Regions from separate parts of the Pantoea sp. LMR881 genome, predicted to be linked through region 3. Evidence: riboswitches for the same ligand, from Rfam matches in the RefSeq annotation. Region 3 holds a riboswitch; each other region holds the start of a gene.
What was found. A riboswitch is a leader RNA that binds a small molecule or an ion and turns the genes downstream of it on or off. The one in region 3 is predicted to bind thiamine pyrophosphate.
Positions count from the first base shown of each region.

Region 1: linked by a shared signal. The riboswitch ahead of thiC (phosphomethylpyrimidine synthase ThiC) and the one ahead of thiB (thiamine ABC transporter substrate binding subunit) in region 3 are both predicted to bind thiamine pyrophosphate.
Region 2: linked by a shared signal. The riboswitch ahead of O3W44_RS00450 (FAD-dependent oxidoreductase) and the one ahead of thiB (thiamine ABC transporter substrate binding subunit) in region 3 are both predicted to bind thiamine pyrophosphate.

Region 1 is NZ_JAPVOK010000002.1:2,053,984-2,061,598, forward strand. Features, by position in the region: partial or broken gene hemE (uroporphyrinogen decarboxylase) at 1-738, opposite strand, end outside; partial or broken gene nudC (NAD(+) diphosphatase) at 782-1,551, opposite strand; gene rsd (sigma D regulator) at 1,764-2,270, shown strand; TPP riboswitch at 2,358-2,459, shown strand; gene thiC (phosphomethylpyrimidine synthase ThiC) at 2,544-4,472, shown strand; gene thiE (thiamine phosphate synthase) at 4,469-5,101, shown strand; partial or broken gene O3W44_RS11480 (aminotransferase-like domain-containing protein) at 5,205-6,752, opposite strand; gene O3W44_RS11485 (DUF1127 domain-containing protein) at 6,986-7,117, shown strand; gene O3W44_RS11490 (LysR family transcriptional regulator) at 7,314-7,541, shown strand; gene O3W44_RS11495 (LysR substrate-binding domain-containing protein) at 7,526-7,615, shown strand, end outside.
Region 2 is NZ_JAPVOK010000001.1:55,839-63,453, forward strand. Features, by position in the region: gene O3W44_RS00440 (thiazole synthase) at 1-485, opposite strand, end outside; gene thiS (sulfur carrier protein ThiS) at 488-685, opposite strand; gene O3W44_RS00450 (FAD-dependent oxidoreductase) at 685-1,614, opposite strand; TPP riboswitch at 1,749-1,868, opposite strand; gene O3W44_RS00455 (alpha/beta fold hydrolase) at 1,955-2,857, opposite strand; gene O3W44_RS00460 (TetR/AcrR family transcriptional regulator) at 2,915-3,514, opposite strand; gene O3W44_RS00465 (hypothetical protein) at 3,602-3,784, opposite strand; gene O3W44_RS00470 (alpha/beta hydrolase) at 3,799-4,509, opposite strand; gene O3W44_RS00475 (AzlD domain-containing protein) at 4,603-4,926, opposite strand; gene O3W44_RS00480 (AzlC family ABC transporter permease) at 4,923-5,552, opposite strand; gene O3W44_RS00485 (helix-turn-helix domain-containing protein) at 5,690-6,238, shown strand; gene zigA (zinc metallochaperone GTPase ZigA) at 6,327-7,559, shown strand.
Region 3 is NZ_JAPVOK010000002.1:1,673,733-1,681,347, forward strand. Features, by position in the region: gene leuC (3-isopropylmalate dehydratase large subunit) at 1-720, shown strand, start outside; partial or broken gene leuD (3-isopropylmalate dehydratase small subunit) at 724-1,328, shown strand; gene O3W44_RS09770 (MFS transporter) at 1,372-2,538, opposite strand; partial or broken gene sgrR (HTH-type transcriptional regulator SgrR) at 2,794-4,454, shown strand; TPP riboswitch at 4,489-4,593, shown strand; partial or broken gene thiB (thiamine ABC transporter substrate binding subunit) at 4,639-5,624, shown strand; partial or broken gene thiP (thiamine/thiamine pyrophosphate ABC transporter permease ThiP) at 5,600-7,209, shown strand; partial or broken gene thiQ (thiamine ABC transporter ATP-binding protein ThiQ) at 7,193-7,615, shown strand, end outside.

The DNA.
Region 1 (7,615 bases), 380 kb from region 3:
AGGTTATTGGCACGCGGCGGCCTTCATTCTCATGCAATACGCCGTCGACAATTTTGTGCATGTAGTAGAGCGAAAACTCACGGTAATCACGACCAGTGAGTACTCCGCCCCATGTATCAAACACCATCACTGACTGCGCACCGGCACGAATCTGCGCATTCAGATAGAGAATCACGCTGTCTGCCAGTTTATCCAGCATCGCATGCAGCGTCGTTGGATCGGCGTACATCATTTTTTTAATTTTAGTGAAAGCCTTGCTGCTGCCGCCCTCAACCATATAGGTTGCCAGCGTCCAGGGGCTGCCAGAAAAACCGATCAGCGGGACTTCGCCTTTCAGGTTTTTACGGATCGTGCGCACCGCGTTCATCACATAGCCCAGTTCCATTTCAGGATCCGGCACCGGCAAACGTTCAACATCGGCACGGCAAGTAATGGGATTTGAAAAGCGTGGGCCTTCACCGGCTTCGAAATAAAGACCCAGCCCCATCGCATCGGGGATAGTTAAAATATCGCTAAAGAGGATCGCCGCATCCAGTGCGTAACGACGCAGCGGCTGTAGCGTAACTTCACAGGCCAGCTCGGCATTTTTACACAGCGACATAAAATCCCCGCTTCAGCACGGGTCGCTTTGTATTCCGGTAAGTAACGCCCGGCTTGTCGCATCATCCATACCGGTGTGACATCAACTGGCTGACGTAACAGGGCGCGCAAATAACGATCGTTCTTCAGTTCACTCATTTCAAGGCTCTCTCAATTTCAGGCGTGTAGTGTAGCATTTTCCTCACGCCCCGGCGCGGCAGATGGCAACGGTGTCTTCTATCAAACGGCGTGCCACCGTCCCCGCTGGCGGTAACAACGGCAGTGCGTCATAACGGAACCATCCGGCGTCCAGCAATTCTTTGCCATCGTGTTGCAGGTCACCGCTCTCATACTCAGCCATAAACGCCACCATTAGTGATTGTGGGAACGGCCACGGCTGTGATGTTACATAACGCACATTTTTCACCCGCACATTGCTTTCTTCCATTACTTCGCGCGCAACAGCCTGTTCCAGCGTTTCGCCCACTTCGACGAAGCCTGCCAGCACGGTATAAATGCTATTACGATGCCGGGAGTGATTCGCCAGCAGGATCTCCTCTCCGCGACGAATGGCGACAATGATGCAAGGCGCGATTTGCGGATAGTAGCGTTCACGGCAGTGCGTGCACAGACAGGCAAACTCGCGGGTGCTGTGCTGCATCTCATGGCCGCAGTAGCCACACCAGCGATGGGAACGATAAAACTCAGCCAGTTGCACCCCCGACCCGCCAGCTGGAACAGGCCAACGTCTTCATCAATCAGCTGCCGCACCGATAACATGCTGTCCGGACGCGTCTCGCAGATGAGCCAGACTTTCTCACCTGACCACTCGCCAATCACCTGTGCTTTGCTGCCCACCAGCCCCCATTTTTGCGCACTTCCATGGGGTAATTCGCCCTGCGGTAACCAAAGTTTTTGTTCATGGCTGACAATCCACCATCCAGCGTCTACGCTTGAAATCTCGTATTGCATTTTTTTCGTCATCCTTAGCGTCAAATGGCACGCTGAAGTCCTGATGTTAAGTGTGTAGATAAACAACTATACCCAAATAATTCGGATTGCAGGAAGGCGGCATGATGATCTCTCCCCAGGCGCTTACAGAGATAAGTGATGGAGAAGAAGACGCGCAGCCAACGCATTTGCAGCCTGAAGTATGAAGGGATATGACTCACATGGAGTTAGATATGCTTAACCAGTTAGACGTCCTGACCGAGCGCGTAGGTGGCAGCAATGAACTGGTAGATTCGTGGCTGGAAGCCCGACGCCAACTGTTGGTTGCCTATTACCATTTGGTAGGAATGAAACCGAATAAAGAAGCCCTTACCGCGTTGGATGAACAAGCACTGGATAATTTTTGCCACGGCCTGGTAGATTATCTGTCAGCAGGACATTTTAGTATTTATGAGCGCATTATTAGCGAAATGAGTGGCGACAGCCCGCTGATTGCCGCTGCGCAAATTTATCCGCCGCTCGAAGCAAACACTGAACGGCTGATGCAGCTTTATGATGGTCATTTACAGCAGTCGATTGATGATGATAACTGCGTGACGTTTCAGCAGGCATTATCCGAAGTGGGCGAAGTGTTAGAAGCGCGTTTCACGCTTGAAGATAAGCTGATCCAGCTGGCATGGGACAATCACCTGGCGCGGCCGCCTGTTGCAAACGACAGCCAAATGGCGCGTCCGGCGTAATATCAGCCAGATAATCACTTGTGATTATCGAAAGGCGCTTTTATGCTGAATGGGTTTTGACGACTTCGGTCTGATAAACCTGTTTTTAAATTCTTGTCGGAGTGCCCTTTTAGGGCTGAGACCGTTCATTCGGGATCCGCGGAACCTGACCAGGTTAATACCTGCGTAGGGAACAAGAGTAAATTTGTTCAGTATACGGGCGGCTTTTGCCCGGTATCTGTTACTCCTTCCGGCTCCAGACAAGCAACGTTCCCCTTTAACTGGAAAATTGCTATGTCTCTGTCAAAAACCACTCGTCGCGAACAGCGTGCTCAGGCACAGGAATTCATCGATTCACTACAAAGCGGCAGCGCATTTCCTCGTTCGAAACGCATTTGGATCACCGGCAGCCGTGAAGATATTCGCGTGCCGATGCGCGAAATTCAGCTCAGCCCAACCCTGACGGGCGGCAGCAAAGACAATCCACACTACGAAGATAACGAAGCAGTGCCGGTCTATGACACAGCCGGTGCGTATGGCGATACGTCAGCGCAAATTGATGTACATCGCGGTCTGGAAAAACTGCGCGCCCGCTGGATCGCTGAACGTGATGATAGCGAGCCACTTAAACAAATCAGTTCAACTTACACTCAACAACGTCTGGCCGACGACGGTCTTGATCATTTACGTTTCGAACACCTGCCTGAGCCGCGCCGCGCTAAACCAGGCCGCCGGGTGACTCAGTTGCATTATGCGCGTCAGGGTATTATCACCCCGGAGATGGAGTTTATTGCCCTGCGTGAAAATATGGGACGCGAGCGCATTCGCGGTGAGGTACTGCTGCAACAACATGCGGGACACAGCTTTGGCGCTCATCTGCCGCAAAACATTACGCCAGAATTTGTCCGTAAGGAAGTGGCGGAAGGCCGCGCGATTATCCCCGCTAACATCAATCATCCTGAATCTGAACCCATGATTATTGGCCGCAACTTTCTGGTGAAGGTCAATGCCAATATCGGTAACTCGGCCGTTACCTCTTCCATCGAAGAAGAAGTTGAAAAGCTGGTGTGGTCAACACGTTGGGGCGCAGATACGGTGATGGATCTCTCTACCGGCCGCTATATTCACGAAACGCGTGAATGGATTTTGCGTAACAGTCCGGTCCCGATTGGTACCGTGCCGATTTATCAGGCGCTGGAAAAAGTAAATGGTGTGGCAGAAGATCTCAACTGGGAAATCTTTCGCGACACGCTACTGGAGCAAGCCGAACAAGGCGTTGATTATTTCACTATTCATGCTGGCGTGCTGCTGCGCTATGTGCCAATGACCGCCAAACGGCTGACAGGTATTGTGTCACGCGGCGGATCAATTATGGCGAAGTGGTGCTTATCGCATCACAAAGAAAGTTTTCTGTATCAACACTTCCGTGACATTTGTGAAATCTGTGCGGCTTATGATGTCTCGCTGTCTTTGGGTGATGGCTTGCGTCCTGGTTCGATCCAGGATGCTAACGACGCGGCGCAATTTGCTGAGTTACATACGTTGGGCGAATTGACGAAGATTGCCTGGGAGTATGATGTGCAGGTCATGATCGAAGGCCCTGGTCACGTGCCGATGCAGATGATTCGCCGCAACATGACTGAACAGCTGGAGCACTGTCATGAAGCGCCTTTTTACACGCTCGGCCCACTTACTACTGACATCGCACCGGGTTACGATCACTTCACATCCGGTATTGGTGCCGCCATGATTGGCTGGTTCGGCTGCGCGATGCTGTGCTATGTCACGCCAAAAGAGCATCTCGGCCTGCCGAATAAAGAGGATGTAAAGCAGGGTTTGATTACCTATAAAATTGCTGCGCACGCAGCCGATCTGGCGAAAGGTCATCCTGGCGCGCAGATTCGTGATAACGCCATGTCTAAAGCGCGTTTTGAATTTCGCTGGGAAGATCAGTTCAATCTGGCCCTTGATCCTCATACCGCTCGGGCTTATCACGACGAAACACTGCCACAGGAATCGGGCAAAGTGGCACACTTCTGCTCCATGTGTGGGCCAAAGTTCTGCTCAATGAAAATTACCCAGGAAGTGCGTGACTATGCTGCTCGCCAGGAAGCCGAGGCGAAGCCGGTTGATATTGGCATGGCGCAAATGTCTGCCCATTTTCGCAACCGTGGCGGTGAGCTTTATCATCCTGCGGATGCTGTTCAGGAGGACAAAATATGAATGCATTCCCTGCCACCGCGCCGCGTTTAGGGCTTTATCCGGTGGTTGATAACGTAGAGTGGATTGAGCGTTTGCTTGATGCGGGCGTGCGTACGCTCCAGTTACGTATTAAAGATCAGCCTGATGATGCGGTAGAACCGGCTATTGTTCAGGCTATCGCGCTGGGTAAACGCTATCGTGCGCGCCTGTTTATCAATGATTACTGGCAGTTGGCGATCAGGCACAATGCGTATGGCGTACACCTCGGCCAGGAAGATCTTGATGTGGCTAATCTTGCGCTGATTAATCAGGCAGGGCTGCGCCTGGGGATATCGACGCATGATGATGCTGAATTAGATCGGGCGCTGGCCTTACAGCCCTCTTACATTGCACTGGGCCATATTTTTCCTACGCAAACCAAGCAGATGCCCTCTGCGCCACAGGGACTGATTGAGCTAAAGCGTCATTTAGCGCGTTTACAGCATATCCCCACCGTTGCGATTGGGGGCATCAGTATTGAACGCGCTCCGCAAGTCTTAGCAACGGGCGTAGGCAGCATTGCTGTCGTGAGTGCGATTACTCAGGCTGATGACTGGCGTGAAGCAACACGTATTCTGCTGACATTAGCGGAACCAGAGCCTGTCGCCTGATTTCTGGAAGCCGTTACGCAGCGATGCGTGTAACGTACGCAACGACGCAAGTCATGCTGGAAGACCGCGCGCAGCAATAAAGATCCATGCTGGCGCGGTTTTTTTACGCCGTGTAACGTTGCTCTCGCCGGGTAAGCTCTGCCCGGTCAGGGCCGGTTCCCCCTCTTTCTGGCCCTGCCTTTTTACTTCGCCGGGAGAATTTCTGTGTACTGTTTATTTTGTGCTGGTTCATGCATACACGCCGCCATTGCCCGTTCTATCGCAGCCCCTAACAAGGCCAGCGCGTTCTCGGTTTTCTCAGTTAAGGGCAGCCCATAATTCAGACGCAGACAGTTACGGTATTTGCCCGAGGCGGAGAAAAGAGACCCCACAGCAATTTGAATGCGGGATTCACGCAGTTCACGATTAAGGCGAACAGCATCAAACGCTTCCGGTAACTCAACCCACATTAAAAAACCGCCTTGCGGGCGCGAAACACAAATGTCGCAGGGAAAATAATGGCGCACCCAGCAACTAAACGTTTCATAGTTGCGTTGATAAATTTGTCGCATACGGCGCAGATGCGGTAGATAGTGCCCATGACGAATAAACTCAGCTACGGCATGTTGCGGCTGAGTTGCCGTCGAGCCAGTAACGATGTATTTCATGTGCAACACGCGATCGCGATAACGTCCCGGTACAACCCAGCCAACGCGCAAGCCGGTGCCAGTGTTTTTGAAAAGGAGCTGCAAAGCAGAACACGACCATCCATATCCATCGCTTTTATGGTAGGCGGACGCGGATATTCCCATGCCAGCTCGCCATAGACATCATCTTCAATAATTGCAGCATCAAAACGTTGCGCTAAAGTCAGCAGTGCACGTTTACGGTTTTCCGGCATGATAAAGCCCAGCGGATTATTGCAGTTAGGCACAACGACCACAGCTTTGATCGGCCACTGCTCAAAGGCCAGTTCCAACGCTTCTAAACTAATACCTGTAACAGAATCGGTGGGGATCTCTATGGCCCGGATGCCGAAGCCACGAAGCGTCTGCATAATGCCGTGAAAAGAGGGTGACTCAACGGCAATAATATCACCAGGCTCACATACCGCGCGGATTGATACCGATAAAGCTTCGTGACAGCCCGTTGTGATCACAATTTCTTCAGCCATAAGCTGGCAGCCGCTATCAATGGCCAGACGGGCAATCTGTTCACGCAAAGCGGCCACGCCATACAAATTATCGTAGTTGAGTAAGAGAATGTCCTGCTTTTGCGCCTGACGGCTAAAGGCCTTCCAAAGGGGTTTTAACGTTGGCTGGGTCAGATCAGGCATACCGCTGCCCAGTTGCAATACATTGTCTTCGAGTCGGCTATCAAGCAACTCTAATACTGCATCCCATTGGGTAATTTCAACCGGGCGCTGAGCAGGCCGCGTTAATGCCGGCATCGGCGGATTTGCTTTACGTGAGGCGACAAAGTAGCCCGAACGCGGCTGTGGCGTAATTAACTGCTTCTCTTCCAGCAAATGATAGGCTTGTTGTACGGTGCTGATGCTGACGCCGTGCTCCACGCTTAAGCTGCGTACGGAGGGCAAACGTTCGCCACTGCGATACAGGCCTTGCTCAATACGCTGTGCCAGCAGCGTTGCCAGATGCTGATAACGCGTCATCGTATGCCTCGCATTGACAGGAATTAGAAAAAACCGATACAGATCACATCTTTTTTTACCATTCAGATCGCCTGAGGAGCAATCTGTATGTTAAAGAAAGGTTGATTTTGAATCTGTATTCAAAATTGTTCTCATCAGAAGATAGCACTACACATTCAGATGAGGAGATGAAAATGGAATTCCATGAAAATCGAACCGCCAGGCCTGCCACATTTAGACAGATACGCAGGTTGGTGGCAGGATTGCTTCAACTGTACATTCACTGGCGCTTAGTGCAGCAAACGCGACGCATTTTGACCCACCTGAATGACAATCAGCTCAAAGATATAGGGATGACGCGTGAAGAGGTACGCCGTTATCGTTAAATATGCATCGCTTTATTTGCTTAAATACCCTGCAATAACAGGGTATTTAAGCTGATTCGTTAATGACAACGATCACATAATCAAATGAATTTCTGGCACAATCCCGACGTTATCGAATCTGTTGCCGCCTTTTATGCACAAATTGCATACTATAGCGGTTGGACAGAGCAGCAGAGGGAAAAGTGTGAGGGAGCAGGTGCTGGAGTTAAAGCTGCTAAAAGCGTTCGTGATCGTTTGCGAAGAGCTGCATTTTGGTCGCGCAGCGCGACGTTTAAACATTTCACAGCCGCCGCTTAGCGCAAAAATTGCCGAACTGGAAGATCGTTTAAATACCCGGCTTTTTGTTCGCACCAGTCGACACGTTGAGATGACAGCACAGGCACAACGACTTTTACCGCTGGCAAAAAGATGCTGGCATCAGTAGATAGTGGTATCGCGCAAATTCATCAGGTGTGTCGCGAACAGCAACATCTCAAGCTTGGCCTCGTTGGCAGCGCA
Region 2 (7,615 bases), on a different contig from region 3:
CCTTCTGTATTGCGTAATCCCTGTCCGGAACCGATGGGTGCTCCCCACGGCATCAGCAGTTCGCATCCCGCTTCCAGCAGTTTCTCACCGAGGATCAGATCTTCTGTGGTATAGGGGAAAACCTTAAACCCGTCGGCGCAAAGAATGCGTGCCGCTTCAACCAGTGCAAACGGATCGGGTTGCAGCGTATCGGCATGGCCAATGACTTCTAATTTGATCCAGGGGGTATTAAATAATTCGCGTGCCATTTGCGCGGTCGTTACGGCTTCTTTTACCGTATGACACCCGGCCGTGTTCGGTAAAACGCGCTTGTCGAGTTGCCTGAGTAATTCACGGAATGCGCCGCCCTGACTGCCTTCGCGACGCAGGCTGACGGTAATAATTTCCGCACCTGACGCGCAAATCGCCTGCTGCAAAATTTCTGGCGAGGGATAACCGGCCGTGCCAAGCAAAAAGCGTGACTGGGGTTGAAAGTCGTAAAACATGATTATCCTCCCTGCATCGGAGACAGCACTTCCAGCTGGCAACCCGCTTCAATGTGCTGCGTCTCATAGCGCGAGCGCGGCACAAACTCGCCGTTAATGGCGCTGGCGACGCAACCTGCGTCAATGTTTTGCTCACGCAGCAGGTCAGCCAGGGTACTGGCTTCGGTATCAATGGCGCGGCCATTGAGCTGAATACGCATTACATCGTCTCCTGTGTCAGTAGCTGTAGCAGTTTCTCGGCCATTATCGGTGCCAGCAAAAAGCCATGGCGATACAGCCCGTTCAATGAAAAAATGCCCTGTTCATAGCGCACTTCAGGCAGGTTGTGCCGGTAGGCGGGACGCAATCCCGTGCCGCTTTCCAGCACGCGGGCTTCTGCCAGCGCCGGATGGAGGGTATAAGCTGCGCTGAGCAGCTCCATCATTGCACGTGCGCTGATCGGGCTGTCGTCGTGACTCTCCACCATCGTCGCACCAAGCATGAAACGACCGGAAGCGCGCGGCACCAGATAGCAGGGAAAACGGGGATGAAGCAGACGCACCGGACGTGAAAGGTGCACTTCATCACTGTGCAGAATAAGCATTTCACCGCGCACGGCGCGCAGTTCAGGTTGTGCATCTGCTGCGTGAATGCCACGACAATCAATAATTTGCCCGCTGGGTTTACCGTTATGAAATTTGACATCAGCCTGCTGGAGATCATGGCGTAGCTGTTGCATCGCCACCCGGGGATCAAGATGTGCTTCACCGGCGAAAAACAAGCCGCGTGCAAAACGATTCTCAAGCGCCGGTTCGATCTCGCTGGGTGTGATCCATTGATGCCCGGAAGTCATACTGGCGAAGCGGATCAGCTCCTGGCTGTCACGCGGTGGTGCAATAACCAGCGTGCCGTTATGGGCAACGCCATCAATACGCTTTGCCCACCACGCGGCGGCGTGTTGTCCCCAGGCGATCACTTCTGCTGGGGCGCTTTCCGCTTCGCACCAGGGCGCAAGCATACCGCCCGCCCAGTGGGATGCCGGGCGGCAATCATCATCAGAAATGACTTCAATTGATTCGCCATGCTCCGCCAGCAGTGTCGCAACACAGAGTCCAGCGACACCGCTGCCCAGCACCGACCAGCGGCTCATGACGGACGTACCCGTTGTTGAAAGAAGAATTTCATCACGTTGGCCTTGTCGTTTAACAACGAAGACCCGTGATACAGGAAAGGGAAAAAGGCGAGAGCAATGCGAAACCGGCTCTTGCGGCATGTATCTCATCAGACATGAGGTACAAGTCTTCCTACGCCAGTATCAACTGGGTCAGGTTCGAAGGGTCGCTAAGCCGCGCGTTGCGCTATTAGCCTCTCAGTCTCTTGGGCGAGACTCCCCTGACAGGTTCTATTTGTATTTTAAGGGCGATGATTCGTCAAGCATGAGGTAACGATTTAACCCTAATCATATTTTGGCAGACGATCGTTATTCCCCTTCAGCCCATGATTAAGTTCACACGGTTGAATAACAACTTAAGCGGCAAAAAGGTCGTCAGAAGCTGCGCTAACTTCTCCGGCTGCTCTTCAGGAATAAAATGCCCGCTATGGGCCACCGTTACGCCTTCAACCTGATGAGCAAAGGTGCGTAACGGTGAAGCCATATCAGGAACAGACCCCTGATCGGCACTGACTGCGAGTACGGGAAGAGCAAGTTTTCCCTGAGAGAGACGCTCACAGTTCTGCCTGGCTGATTGCGCCACGGCGCGATAAAACGCCAGACCAGCACGTAAAGCGCCCGGGCGGCGAAAGATACGCAAGTATTCTTTCATCGCTTCGTCATCAAAAATGTAGGGATTAGCTGCTTTGCGTTTCAAAAACCAGTCGAGATAAATCTCCTCGCGCCCACTGATAAGGGCTTCAGGTAAATCGCTAACTGTATGAAAGGCAAAGTGCCAGGTTCTCCAGGCCTTATCCGGTGTCACCGGCAACCTGTCTGACAGTGTGATGCCCGGAATGCCTGCATCCAGTAATGCCAGCTTAATGACGTTATCAGGAAACTGCGCGGCCAGCGGAAAGGCAACCCATGCGCCAACGTCGTGCCCGACCAGATTGAAATGCGTAACGTTGAGATGCGCCATTAGCGCCATTATTTGCTGTGCAATAGTGTCGGTATCGTAGCCGCTCTCGGGCATATCGGAATCCCCCTGCCCCGGCAAATCGGGCGCAATGACGTGAAATTTTGTTGCCAGTTGGGGAATAACGAATCGCCATGCAAAACTGCTTTGTGGAAAACCCGCCAATAACACTATCGTCTCTGCTTCAGGATCACCTGCGCTTAAATAGTGCAGGCGCTGCTGGTTAATTAAAGCGAAATTGTGCTGATAACCTTCATTACTCATTGAAATCTCCCGATCCATAATTAAGGAAATGGTCATTTCCTAATTGTTGAAAAATTTTTAACTGAGCGTTTTCAATGCCAGCGGAACAATGCTTTGATCAGGCCGCGTAGACGCTATTTTCCCTGCTACGCGCATCCCCAGAACAATGCATAACATGAGTGACGCCGCAGCGTCCGCGTCGATCTCTGCATTAACTGAACCGTCCTGCTGGCCTTGCTGAATGAGGGAGGTGATGGTTCGCAAGTTTCGCCTCATCGCTTCGCTTACCGCCTCGGCAAGTTCTTGATCCAGGGTCTGTACTTCAACGGCGCTTCCCGCCACCAGACAACCACGTTGCCCTTCAATATCCTGGACTGAATCAACATAGAAATGCAGCAACGCTTCCAGACGTAAAATTCCCGTGGCGCACTTTTCCAGTCGTGTGCGCAGCTCCTGGTTTCGCAGCGAGAGATAACGCGCAAAAACCTGGGAAAACAGGGTGCGTTTATCGTTGAAGGCTTTGTAAATGCTTCCCGTGGTTAACTGCATGGCACTGCTGAGATCGCCAATCGACGCAGCGTTAAAACCTTTTTCACGAAACACCAGCATGGCGCGATCAAGGGCGTCTTCAGGCACGAATTCGCGTGGCCGGCCTCGTTCTTTAATGATGTTTTGCACAGAAATCCACTGACCTCAATTAGGAAATGATCATTCCCTTTAGGTTAACCGAAGAAATGCACCAGGGAAGCGAAGCACAAAGGGTTTTTATTTTTCCGATCCCGACATGATGTGCAGCGTATCCATTAACGATGAGGGAAAAATTTGTCCGTGCGTCTGACCTGGATAGCGCGACAAATGTAAATCAACCCCTTTTTGCATAAGAATTTTGATTAACTGGCCTTCCTCCCGCTTGAGGTCAACAGAGTGGCCTTTACGCTGCTCAGTCACGCCATCGCCTTCCATCAGGTAAAGCGATCTGTTTTGCAGGTGGCGGGGGTTGCTCTCTTTGCCAGTTTTACGATACGCTGATCGCCCCAACCTAATGACGGTGCGGCCGCAAAAAAGTCATGGAACCATGTTGCGTTGTAGAAGGTGTCAAGAACAAACAGCCCGCCGAAGGAGTGCCCCCATATCGCACGTTTTGATGGATCGCTGGGCGCACGTTTTTCAACGTAAGGGATGATCTGTGTGAGTAAAAACTGGCGAAACTCCTGGCTTCCTCCCGTTTTGCGGCCCTGAACAAGCGGTTGTTTCACCGCAGGATCGACAGAGGTGGGCGTGTAATCATAGCTGCGCGCAATCACATCGAATGGCAGATTCGTGTCATAACCTACCGCTACCAGCACCGGAGGCTGATCTTCAAACATCTGCTTTAACAGCGGCTCCGATAAGTGTGCCATCGCCGCGTTACCGTCCAGCATGTACAGCACCGGATAGCCCGTTGAAGGAGCCGCTTTCTCAGGAATACCGATCCAGACTTTGTAGCGCCGCTCACCCGCCGCTGAATTAAAAAAATGCGTTTCAAACTGATAGTACGCCGAGCCGGTGTCAGCAATATTTTTCCCCAGAGGTTTGAGATCAGGTCTGGCTAAAAGCGTGGCAGGTGAGAAAAGCAGGGCCAGTGTGAAAAGCAGAGAGATAACCAGAGGCGGTGAAAAACGGGTATTGCGCATAAAGTAAGATACCTGAAAGGGGTTCGTTAGCCTGAATCCTAACAAATTACCGCCGGGATAAAATCCCGGCTTTTTTAAGGGTATCCCGACTGTTCAGGCGACACCGAAAGAGCGCAGTATTGCCGTCATCACCGCTGCGCCAAGGATAATCACGATCAATGGCGCTTTGCGCCAGGCCAAAAACAGTGCGAATAAAACACCCATAACGCGCGCCATTCCGGCAAAGTGCTGCCCTTCAAAAAGCGTGGTGGTTGCTGCCACGGCGAATAACAGGATGGTTGCAGCATCGGACAACAGGCTCTGTGTGCGTTCGGTGATCGGTAAACGATTGCCAAGTTTAACCCCCATAAAGCGCATCAAATAGGTTCCCACCGCGAGTAAGGCGATGCCGGCGATAATCATACCCTGTTGATTCATTTGCGCCCTCTCCATGTCAGCAAACCCAGTAACGAAAACAGCACGGGCATGCCCGCAGGCACAAAGGGGGTAGCAATCAGTGAAAGTAGTGCCCCCACAGAGGCGGGAATACGGGTACGGCGCTGGCGCAGGGCCGGGAAAATCAAGGCAATTAAAATGGCAGGGAAGACGGCGTCGAGGCCGATTACAGAGATATCAGGGATAAACTGGCCAATAGCGGCACCGGTCATCACACTCACCGGCCAGATGAAACCAATCCCGATGCCGCAAATCCAGAATGCGGTACGCCGTTGTTCAGGCTGCGGTTGGGATATGCCAAACACGACGCTTTCATCATTCATGATATGGCAACCTAACAGTCCACGCGCGCCCCGGCCGACCAGGTCTTTAACCGCAATACCAAACGGCAAATGGCGTGCATTCACTAATAATCCTGCTGCTGCGGCCGTAAAGGGACTGCCGCCACTGGCCACAATGCCAATGAATAAAAATTCAGACGCGCCCGCCAGTACCAGCGTAGACAATGCCAGTGGCACCCATAACGGAAACCCATCAGCCGTCGCCAGCGAGCCATAAGACAAGCCAACAATGCCATCAGCAATACAGACCAGAAAAATGGCTTTTATGACCTCTTTTTCTGGCTTCCCTTTTGTGGCAACATAACAATTTCATCTCATAACGAACGAATTATTCATTATAATGAACCGCACCGCATTGCATTACAAGACGAACATTATGTTCGATTTAAAAAACAGGAGTCGCTTTGATTACACCTATTAGCATTATTGCCCATGCCCTGGTTCGCGAACGCCAGCGCGCCGGTTTATCGCTGACAGAGGTGGCGCATCGGGCGGGTATCGCCAAATCAACGCTTTCTCAGCTGGAAGCAGGCAACGGTAATCCCAGCATAGAAACATTGTGGTCGCTGTGCGTGGCGTTAAATATTCCCTTCGCGCGTTTAATGGAGCCTGAAGCGAACCAGATGCAAGTGATCCGTCGCGGAGAGGGGCCTACGGTCACCGCAGAGTTAGCTGATTATCAGGCAGTGTTGCTGGCAACCTGTCCGCCCGGTGCGCGTCGTGATATTTATCTGTTGCATACGCAGCCAGGTTCTGAACGCCGGTCACAGCCGCATTCGCCTAATACGGTAGAGCATCTCATTTTAACGCAAGGACGGGCCTTGACTGGGCCAGCTGGCTCACCAGTAGAACTTAATCCGGGCGATTACATCCGTTATCCGGCTGACAAAGAGCACATTTTTCGGGCTCTGGAACCCGATACCTTAGCGGTATTAGTGATGGAACATATTTAAACCTTCAGGCGTACAAACTGTATTGAAATTAAGGCTAATTTTGTTATGTTATAACATAACAAATTAATCATTCTTTACAGGAACCGCTATGTCATTCACTTCTGCTGCATCATTACAGGGTCATCGACTGCCCGTTACCGTCCTCTCCGGTTTTCTTGGTGCGGGCAAAACGACGCTGCTTAATCATATTCTTCATAACCGTGAAGGACGACGTATCGCGGTGATCGTTAACGATATGTCCGAGATTAATATTGATGCCTCGCTGATCAAAAATGGTGGGGCTGAACTCTCCCGCACCGATGAAAAGCTGGTAGAGATGAGCAACGGTTGTATTTGCTGCACCTTGCGTGAAGATTTGCTGCTTGAGGTTAAGCGTTTAGCGCAGGAAGGTCGCTTTGACCAGCTAGTCATTGAATCAACAGGTATATCAGAACCGCTGCCCGTCGCAGAAACGTTCACTTTCGCAGATGATGATGGTGTCAGCCTCTCACACATTGCGCGGCTTGATACCATGGTTACCGTGGTAGATGGTTATAATTTTTTGCGCGATTACCAGTCGGTTGATTCATTACAAGCGCGTGGCGAATCACTGGGTGAAGGAGATGCACGATCGTTAGTGGATTTGTTAGTCGACCAAATTGAATTCTGCGACGTGCTGGTAGTGAATAAAACCGATCTTATTACCGGGAGTGAGTTGCATCATCTCAAGGCAATATTGTATTCACTCAATCCACGCGCGCAAATTATTCACACCGCCTTCGGCAACGTCGCCCTCGATCAGGTTTTGAATACCGGATCATTTGATTTTGATCAGGCTGCACAGGCGCCAGGATGGCTTCAGGAGCTGCGTGGTGAGCATCAGCCAGAATCAGAAGAGTATGGTATTCGTAGCTTTGTTTATCGCGCTCGCCGCCCTTTCCATCCACAACGTTTCTGGTACGCCGTTAACCATCAACTCAGCGGCGTAATCCGGTCCAAAGGCTATTTTTGGCTGGCGAGTCGCCCGGAATATGCCGCAATGTGGTCACAGGCGGGCGCAGTGGCGCAGCAGGGTTATGCAGGACGCTGGTGGGCAAGTATTCCCCGGGACAGCTGGCCGCAGGATGTCGAATCGCTCAATTTTATCGCAGAACAGTGGCTTGAGGACGTCGGCGATGCACGGCAGGAATTAGTGTTCATTGGTATCGAAATGAATAATGAACAGGTATGCGCAGCACTTGACGCTGCACTCCTGACGCCAGAAGAAATGGCCGCCGGTCCAGAATACTGGATAACGTTACCTGATCCTGTTCCAGCCTGGTTTGAAGAAGCTGAAGCATAAAATTGTCGTATGTCTCCTCTGGTTGACGCGGCTGACATCATGATTGATCTTAACTT
Region 3 (7,615 bases):
GGCCTGGTCGCGCCAGACGAGACGACGTTCAACTACCTGAAAGGCCGTCAGTTTGCGCCGCAGGGTGAAAAATGGGAGCAGGCAGTTGAATACTGGCGCACCCTGAAGTCAGACAGCGATGCCAAATTTGATGCGGTTGTTACACTGCATGCTGAAGAGATTGCCCCACAAGTCACCTGGGGAACCAACCCCGGCCAGGTGATTGCAGTTGATCAGGCGATCCCGAACCCGGCTTCGTTTGCCGATCCGGTTGAGCGCGCCTCAGCAGAAAAAGCACTGGCTTACATGAATTTGCAGCCTGGCATTAAGCTGACCGACGTCGCTATTGATAAAGTCTTTATCGGTTCCTGCACTAACTCACGTATTGAAGATCTGCGCGCTGCTGCGGCTGTCGCCAAAGGACGCAAAGTCGCGCCGGGGGTAATTGCTATGGTGGTTCCAGGCTCAGGCCCGGTGAAGGCGCAAGCGGAAGCGGAAGGCTTAGATAAAATTTTTCTCGACGCGGGTTTTGAGTGGCGTCTGCCTGGCTGCTCTATGTGTCTGGCCATGAACAATGACCGCCTGAATCCCGGCGAGCGTTGTGCATCCACCAGTAACCGTAACTTTGAAGGTCGTCAGGGCCGTGGCGGTCGAACCCATCTGGTTAGCCCGGCAATGGCTGCGGCAGCTGCGGTCACCGGCCACTTTGCTGACATCCGTGAACTGACGACAGGAGCCTGAGTCATGGCGAAGAAATTTACCCAACATACCGGAATTGTTGCGCCGCTGGATGCCGCTAACGTCGACACCGATGCCATTATTCCTAAACAGTTTCTGCAGAAAGTGACGCGCACCGGTTTTGGTCAGCACTTGTTTCACGACTGGCGCTTCGACGATGACGCCGGAACAGTGCCAACCGCCAGTTTCGTACTGAATCAGCCCGCTTATCAGGGAGCCAGTATTCTGCTGGCGCGTGAAAACTTTGGTTGTGGTTCCTCACGTGAACACGCCCCTGGGCATTGACCGATTTTGGTTTCCACGTAGTCATTGCGCCGAGCTTCGCTGACATCTTTTATGGCAACAGCTTCAATAACCAACTGCTGCCAATCAAGCTGAGCGATGAAGAAGTCGATGAGATGTTCAAGCTGGTTGCCGCTCAGCCGGGCATCCGCTTCGTTGTTGATCTCGAAGCGCAAACCGTGAAGGCAGGCGACAAAACTTATTCGTTTGAGCTCGACAGCTTCCGCCTTCATTGCATGATCAACGGCCTCGACAGCATCGGTTTGACGCTGCAACACGAAGCATCGATTGCGCAATATGAACAGAATCAACCGGCTTACCTGCGTTAATCATTAAGCAGGCAATCAGGGGCGACCAGCGGGTCGCCCTTTTTTATACGTTACGTACCCGGGCGGACATAGCAAAAGCGGCAGTCGCCAAAGCCAGCGCCAGCCAGTACACCGCAACATGCCCAAGATGATCGCTGAGGGTTCCCTGAATCACTCCCGCTAAAATCATGCCGGTGGAGATAGAATTAGTAAACATTGTGGTTGCCGCACCGGGGCGTCCCGGCATTAAATCCTGGAACCACAGCATGCCAATGCCCGCAATGATGCCAATAAACACAGCGTTAAACAGTTGCAAAATCAGCAGTGCCTGACGTGAACTAAACAGCACTAATCCGAGATAGAAAAGAATACCTGCTGCCACCGCCAGCAGCATCAAATTGCGTTTCCCTGTGCGCTTAGCAAAATAGCCCGCCAGCAACATCACCGGAATTTCCAGTCCGGCTGCCAGCCCCATCAGTAAGCCCGCCAGTTTTTCCGGTAATCCCAGGGTACTGCTGATATAGAGCGGCATATCAATAATGTACATGGTATTGCAGGTCCACATCGTCACCGAGGCGATAAAAAGCAGGCGAACGTCGCGATCGCGCCAGCCGCTGATCGGCATGCCGCCGGTGTGCATCATCGTCTCTGCGCGCGGAACAGACGGTAAGGTCAGCCAGACGAGTAAAGTACAGGTCAAAAACAGCGCCGCCGCGACCATAAACAGCGTGACGAAGCCGTAATTAAGCGCCAGCGTAAACGACAGTGGCGGCCCGATCACCCACGCCAGCGACAGTTGGGCGCGCATTACCGAGCTGAACATCACCACTTCACGCGCTGACTGGTCAGCATATTCACGCGCCAGCGCGAATATCTGCGGCATTGATACGCTGGCTAAAGCGGATAGCAGCACGCCTAAGGTGATAAGCGTCAGGTAATCACGACTAAAAGCGAATAATAGAGCGTTGCACAGCGCCATCAGGCAACAGAATAAAATGATGTGGCGACGATCGCCTACGCTGTCTGAACGTTTAGCCACCAGCATACTGACCACAATGCCCGCCACGGCATTGATGGTAAAAAACAGCCCCACCCAGAAAGGTCGGGCCTGGACTTCTCGCGTGAGGAACAGACTGAGCGTAGGGGCCTGTAAGGCACCGGCTACGCCAATCATGAAAGAGGCCACCATAAACGCCAGATAAACCGAGTTATTACTGCGCGGCGAGTTCATACCGAAGTCCCTTACAGAATGAAAAAACAGAGGAAAAAGAAGGGTAGACGATACAGTGCAACATGAAAAAAGCCAGCAGAGAAAATCTGCTGGCGGTGTAATTGCACCCCTACTCAGAAAGGATCGCACTAAGCTGCACGATCATGGACAGAGCGCCATTCCGCGGAATGCCTCCCGCTCTTTCCATGAAACAGATTTTGCCTCTAATATGAGGCAGGAAAAACAGAGCACTTTTAACAGGGAGTTCCTCTTTTCATGTCCTCATCACGCCTGAAACAGCAATTCATCCGTTTATGGCAGAGCTGCCAGGGGCAAACGCAGGAAACGACGCTGAGCGAATTAGCGCATGTCTTGCACTGTTCGCGTCGCCATATGCGTAATTTACTCAACGCCATGCAGGATGCGGGTTGGCTGATCTGGCAAGCAGAAGCGGGACGCGGCAAGCGTTCGCTGCTCACGTTTTGTTATACTGGCCTGGCACTTCAGCAGCAGCGTGCAGAAGATCTGCTGGAGCAGGACCGCATCGATCAGCTTGTACAGCTGGTGGGTGACAAAACTCAGGTACGACAGATGATCAGCGCCCATCTGGGCCGCAGTTTTCGCCAGGGTAAACATATTCTGCGCGTTCTCTACTATCGTCCGCTGCTAAATTTATTACCCGGCTCGCCGCTGCGCCGTTCAGAAACCCATTTGGCGCGACAAATTTTTAGCGGCCTGACACACATAAATGAGGAAAAGGGGGAAACAGAAGCGGATATTGCCCACCACTGGCAGCAAAACTCACCGCTGCACTGGCGCTTTTTCTGCGTCCGGCGATCCGCTTTCATCATGGCCGCGAGCTGGAGATGGCTGATGTCATTAGCAGTCTTGAACGCCTGCGCAGCCAGCCGCTGTTTTCCCATCTTCAACATATCAGCACGCCCGCACCCTGGACGCTTGATATCACTCTCAGTCAGCCCGATGACTGGCTGCCGTGGCTGCTTGGCAGCGTAAGCGCGATGATTCTGCCTCGCGAATGGCCTGAACTGCGCGACTTTGCCCGCCAGCCCATCGGGACCGGCCCGTATAGCGTGGTTCGCAACCAGCAAAGCCAGCTAAAAATTGCCGCCTTTGATGATTATTTTGGCTTTCGCGCGTTAATTGATGATGTCTCAATATGGGTACTGCCTGATATCAGCGATGAGCTGGTGTATGCCGGAGTACGCTTGCAGGGCGAGACGGCTGACGAGAAACAGGAAGAAAGCCGCCTCGAAGAGGGATGTTATTATTTACTGTTCGACCAGCGTTCGCGCCAGGGCAGCGATGACGCCATTCGCCGTTGGGTAAGCTATTTATTTAACCCGATCGCCTTGCTTAATCATGCCGAAATTGGCTATCAACGCTACTGGTTCCCGGCTTACGGATTGCTGCCGCGCTGGCATCATCGCCGTGATTTAACCCCGGTTGAAAAGCCTGCCAGTCTGAAAAGACTGACGCTAACCTGGTATAGCCAGCATGTGGAACATGAAGGCATTGCAAATGCGTTGCGTCCTCTGCTGGCGCAGCACAATGTCGAGCTGGTCACGCAGGAAGTGAGTTATGAAATTTGGCATCAGGGCGAAGCAGAAAGCGATATCTGGCTGGGCAGCGTAAACTTCACTTTGCCGCTGGAATATTCTCTCTTCGCCCAGCTGTATGAGATCCCGCTGTTACATCACTGTCTGCCCATTGACTGGCACGGTGACGCTGCGCGCTGGCGTAAAAAGAACCTTCCGCTGGCGGAGTGGAGTAAGCGTCTGGTCGAAGAAGGGGGATTACATCCGCTGTTTCATCACTGGCTGCTGCTGGAGGGCCAGCGTAGTATGCGCGGCGTGCGCATGAATACGCTCGGCTGGTTTGATTTTAAATCAGCCTGGTTTGCTCCGCCGGAGCTGTGAACCTTGCCCTTTGCGCTGAAATGACTAGAATGTGTCGTTCTCAACGGGGTGCTGTTTGTGAAGGTTGCAAGCGGCTGAGAGATACCCGTCGAACCTGATTCGGTTAATACCGACGTAGGGATTTGAGGTCAGAACGCTCAGATCCTTTGCGACTCACTCAACAATTCTCCTCAAGGAGCGCAAAGTGTTAAAGAAAGCCCTGCCTGTGCTGCTGCTGTTATCAGCCTCTGTCTTTGCGGCGAAACCCACCTTAACCGTCTACACCTACGATTCATTCTCCGCAGACTGGGGCCCCGGCCCGGCAGTAAAAAAAGCATTTGAAGCGCAGTGTCACTGCGAACTGAAATATGTCGCGCTGGAAGATGGCGTGTCGCTGCTTAATCGCCTGCGCATGGAAGGCAAGAACAGCAAAGCTGACGTGGTGTTGGGACTCGATAACAATTTAGTGCAGGCCGCCCAGCAGACGGGGCTGTTTGCCGCCAGCGATGTGGATACTGGCGCACTGCAATTGCCCGGCGGCTGGCAGGATAAAACCTTCATCCCGTTTGATTACGGCTACTTCGCTTTTGTCTATGACAAAAACAAACTGAAAAATCCGCCAAAAAGCCTGAAAGAGCTGGTTGAAAGCCCGGAAAAATGGCGCGTCATTTACGAAGATCCGCGTACCAGCACGCCAGGGTTAGGCTTGCTGTTGTGGATGCAAAAAGTGTATGGCGATCAGGCACCCCAGGCGTGGCAAAAGCTGGCACAAAAAACGGTAACCGTGACCAAGGGCTGGAGCGAAGCCTACGGCCTGTTCCTGAAAGGTGAAGGGGATTTGGTGCTGAGTTACACCACCTCACCGGCTTACCATCTTATTGAAGAGAAAAAGATCACTATGCTGCCGCGCCTTTTACTGAAGGCCATTATCTCCAGGTTGAAGTTGCCGCGCAGTTAGCCAGCAGCAAACAGCCCAAACTGGCGCAGCAGTTTATGCGCTTCATGGTCTCCCCGGCTTTCCAGAACAGCATTCCAACCGGCAACTGGATGTATCCGGTAATCAAAACCGATTTGCCTGCTGGCTTCGCGACGCTCAGCTTGCCTGCCACCGCGCTGCAATATTCGGCACAGGATGTCGCCAGCCACCGTTCACAATGGATTAATGCATGGCAACGCGCCGTCAGCCACTGATCCCCTGCTGGCTGATCCTGGCGCACTCGCCACGCTGCTGCTGTGCAGTGTGGCGCTGCTGGCCTTTTCATCGCTGTGGATTGCCGCGCCAGAAACTCACTGGCGTAGCGTGCTGCAAGATGATTATCTCCACCACGTGGTTGCCTTTTCCTTTGGGCAGGCGCTGCTCTCTGCGCTGCTGTCGCTGCTGCCCGCGATTGCGCTGGCACGGGCCCTCTACCGGCGACGTTTTCCGGGCCGTCGGCTGCTGCTGCGTCTGTGCGCCATGACGCTGGTGCTGCCGGTGCTGGTCGCCGTATTTGGCCTGCTAACGGTGTATGGTCGCGTTGGCTGGCTGGCCCAGCTTTGTCAGTTAGCGGGCATTGATTACACCTTCTCCCCTTATGGCCTGCAAGGCATTTTGCTGGCGCACGTTTTCTTCAACCTGCCGTTGGCGACGCGCCTGTTGTTACAAGCGTTAGAGAGTATTCCAGCCGAACAGCGCCAGTTAGCGGCGCAGCTTAATCTGCGCGGCTGGCATCACTTCCGCCTGCTGGAGTGGCCGTGGCTGCGTCGCCAGTTACTGCCGACTGGCGCACTCATTTTTATGCTGTGCTTTGCCAGTTTCGCCACCGTGCTAACGCTGGGTGGCGGACCGCAGGCCACTACCATCGAACTCGCCATCTTTCAGGCACTGAGTTACGACTACGATCCCGGTCGTGCGGCGCTGCTGGCACTGATTCAACTGACCTGTTGCCTGGCGCTGGTGCTGTTGAGCCAGCGTTTTAGCAAGGCAATTCCCACTGGCAATGGTCAACTGCGCGGCTGGCGCGATCCGCAGGATTCTGTTTTAGCGCGCCTGAGTGATAGCGTGATGATTGTTTTATCCCTGCTGCTGCTGTTGCCGCCGCTGCTGGCGGTAATGGTTGATGGGTTACACGGCGGCCTGCGCGGTGCGCTGATGCAACCGGCGTTATGGCAAGCCACATTTACCTCGCTGCGCATTGCTCTGGGAGCGGGCCTGCTGTGTGTGCTGCTCACCCTGATGCTGCTGTGGAGCAGCCGTGAACTGCGCTTACGCCAGCGCAACGTTGCCGCACAGATTATCGATACCAGCGGCATGTTGATTCTGGCGATGCCCGGTATTGTGCTGGCGACCGGTTTTTTCCTGCTTTTTAACGCCACGGTTGGCCTGCCGACCTCTGCTGATGGACTGGTGATTTTTACTAACGCGCTGATCGCGATCCCTTATGCGCTTAAAGTGCTGGAAAATCCCATGCGCGATCTTGCCGAACGCTATAGCCACTTATGTGGCTCGCTTGGCATTAGCGGCTGGAACCGGCTGCGCCTGATTGAACTGCGTGCCTTGCAGCGGCCTTTAGCACAGGCGCTGGCGTTTGCCTGCGTGTTATCCATTGGCGATTTTGGTGTGGTGGCGCTGTTTGGTAATGCAGATTTTCGCACGCTGCCCTTCTACCTTTATCAACAGATAGGTTCCTATCGCGGCGCGGATGGTGCAGTCACTGCCCTGCTGTTGCTGTTACTCTGCCTGCTGCTGTTCACTTTGATGGAAAAATTACCGGGCCGCCATGCTGACACTCAATAACCTCACCTACCTTTATCAGCATTTGCCGATGCGTTTTAGTCTTAACGCGACGCGCGGTGAACGACTGGCGATTCTCGGCCCCAGTGGCGCAGGAAAAAGTACGCTGCTGAACCTGATTGCCGGTTTCCTTCCGGTAAGTCGGGGAAGCCTGCATATTAACGGCGACGATCATACCCACAGCGTTCCGGCGAAGCGCCCGGTCTCAATGCTGTTTCAGGAAAACAACCTGTTTCCCCATCTCAGCGTGCAGCAAAACATGGCGCTGGGATTGCACCCCGGCCTCAAACTGAACGCCGCCCAGCAGCAGCAACTGGTGGAGATTGCACAACAGGTTGGACTCAGCGATCTGCTGGCGCGCTTGCCGGGCCAGTTGTCGGGGGCAACGCCAGCGTGTGGCGCTGGCTCG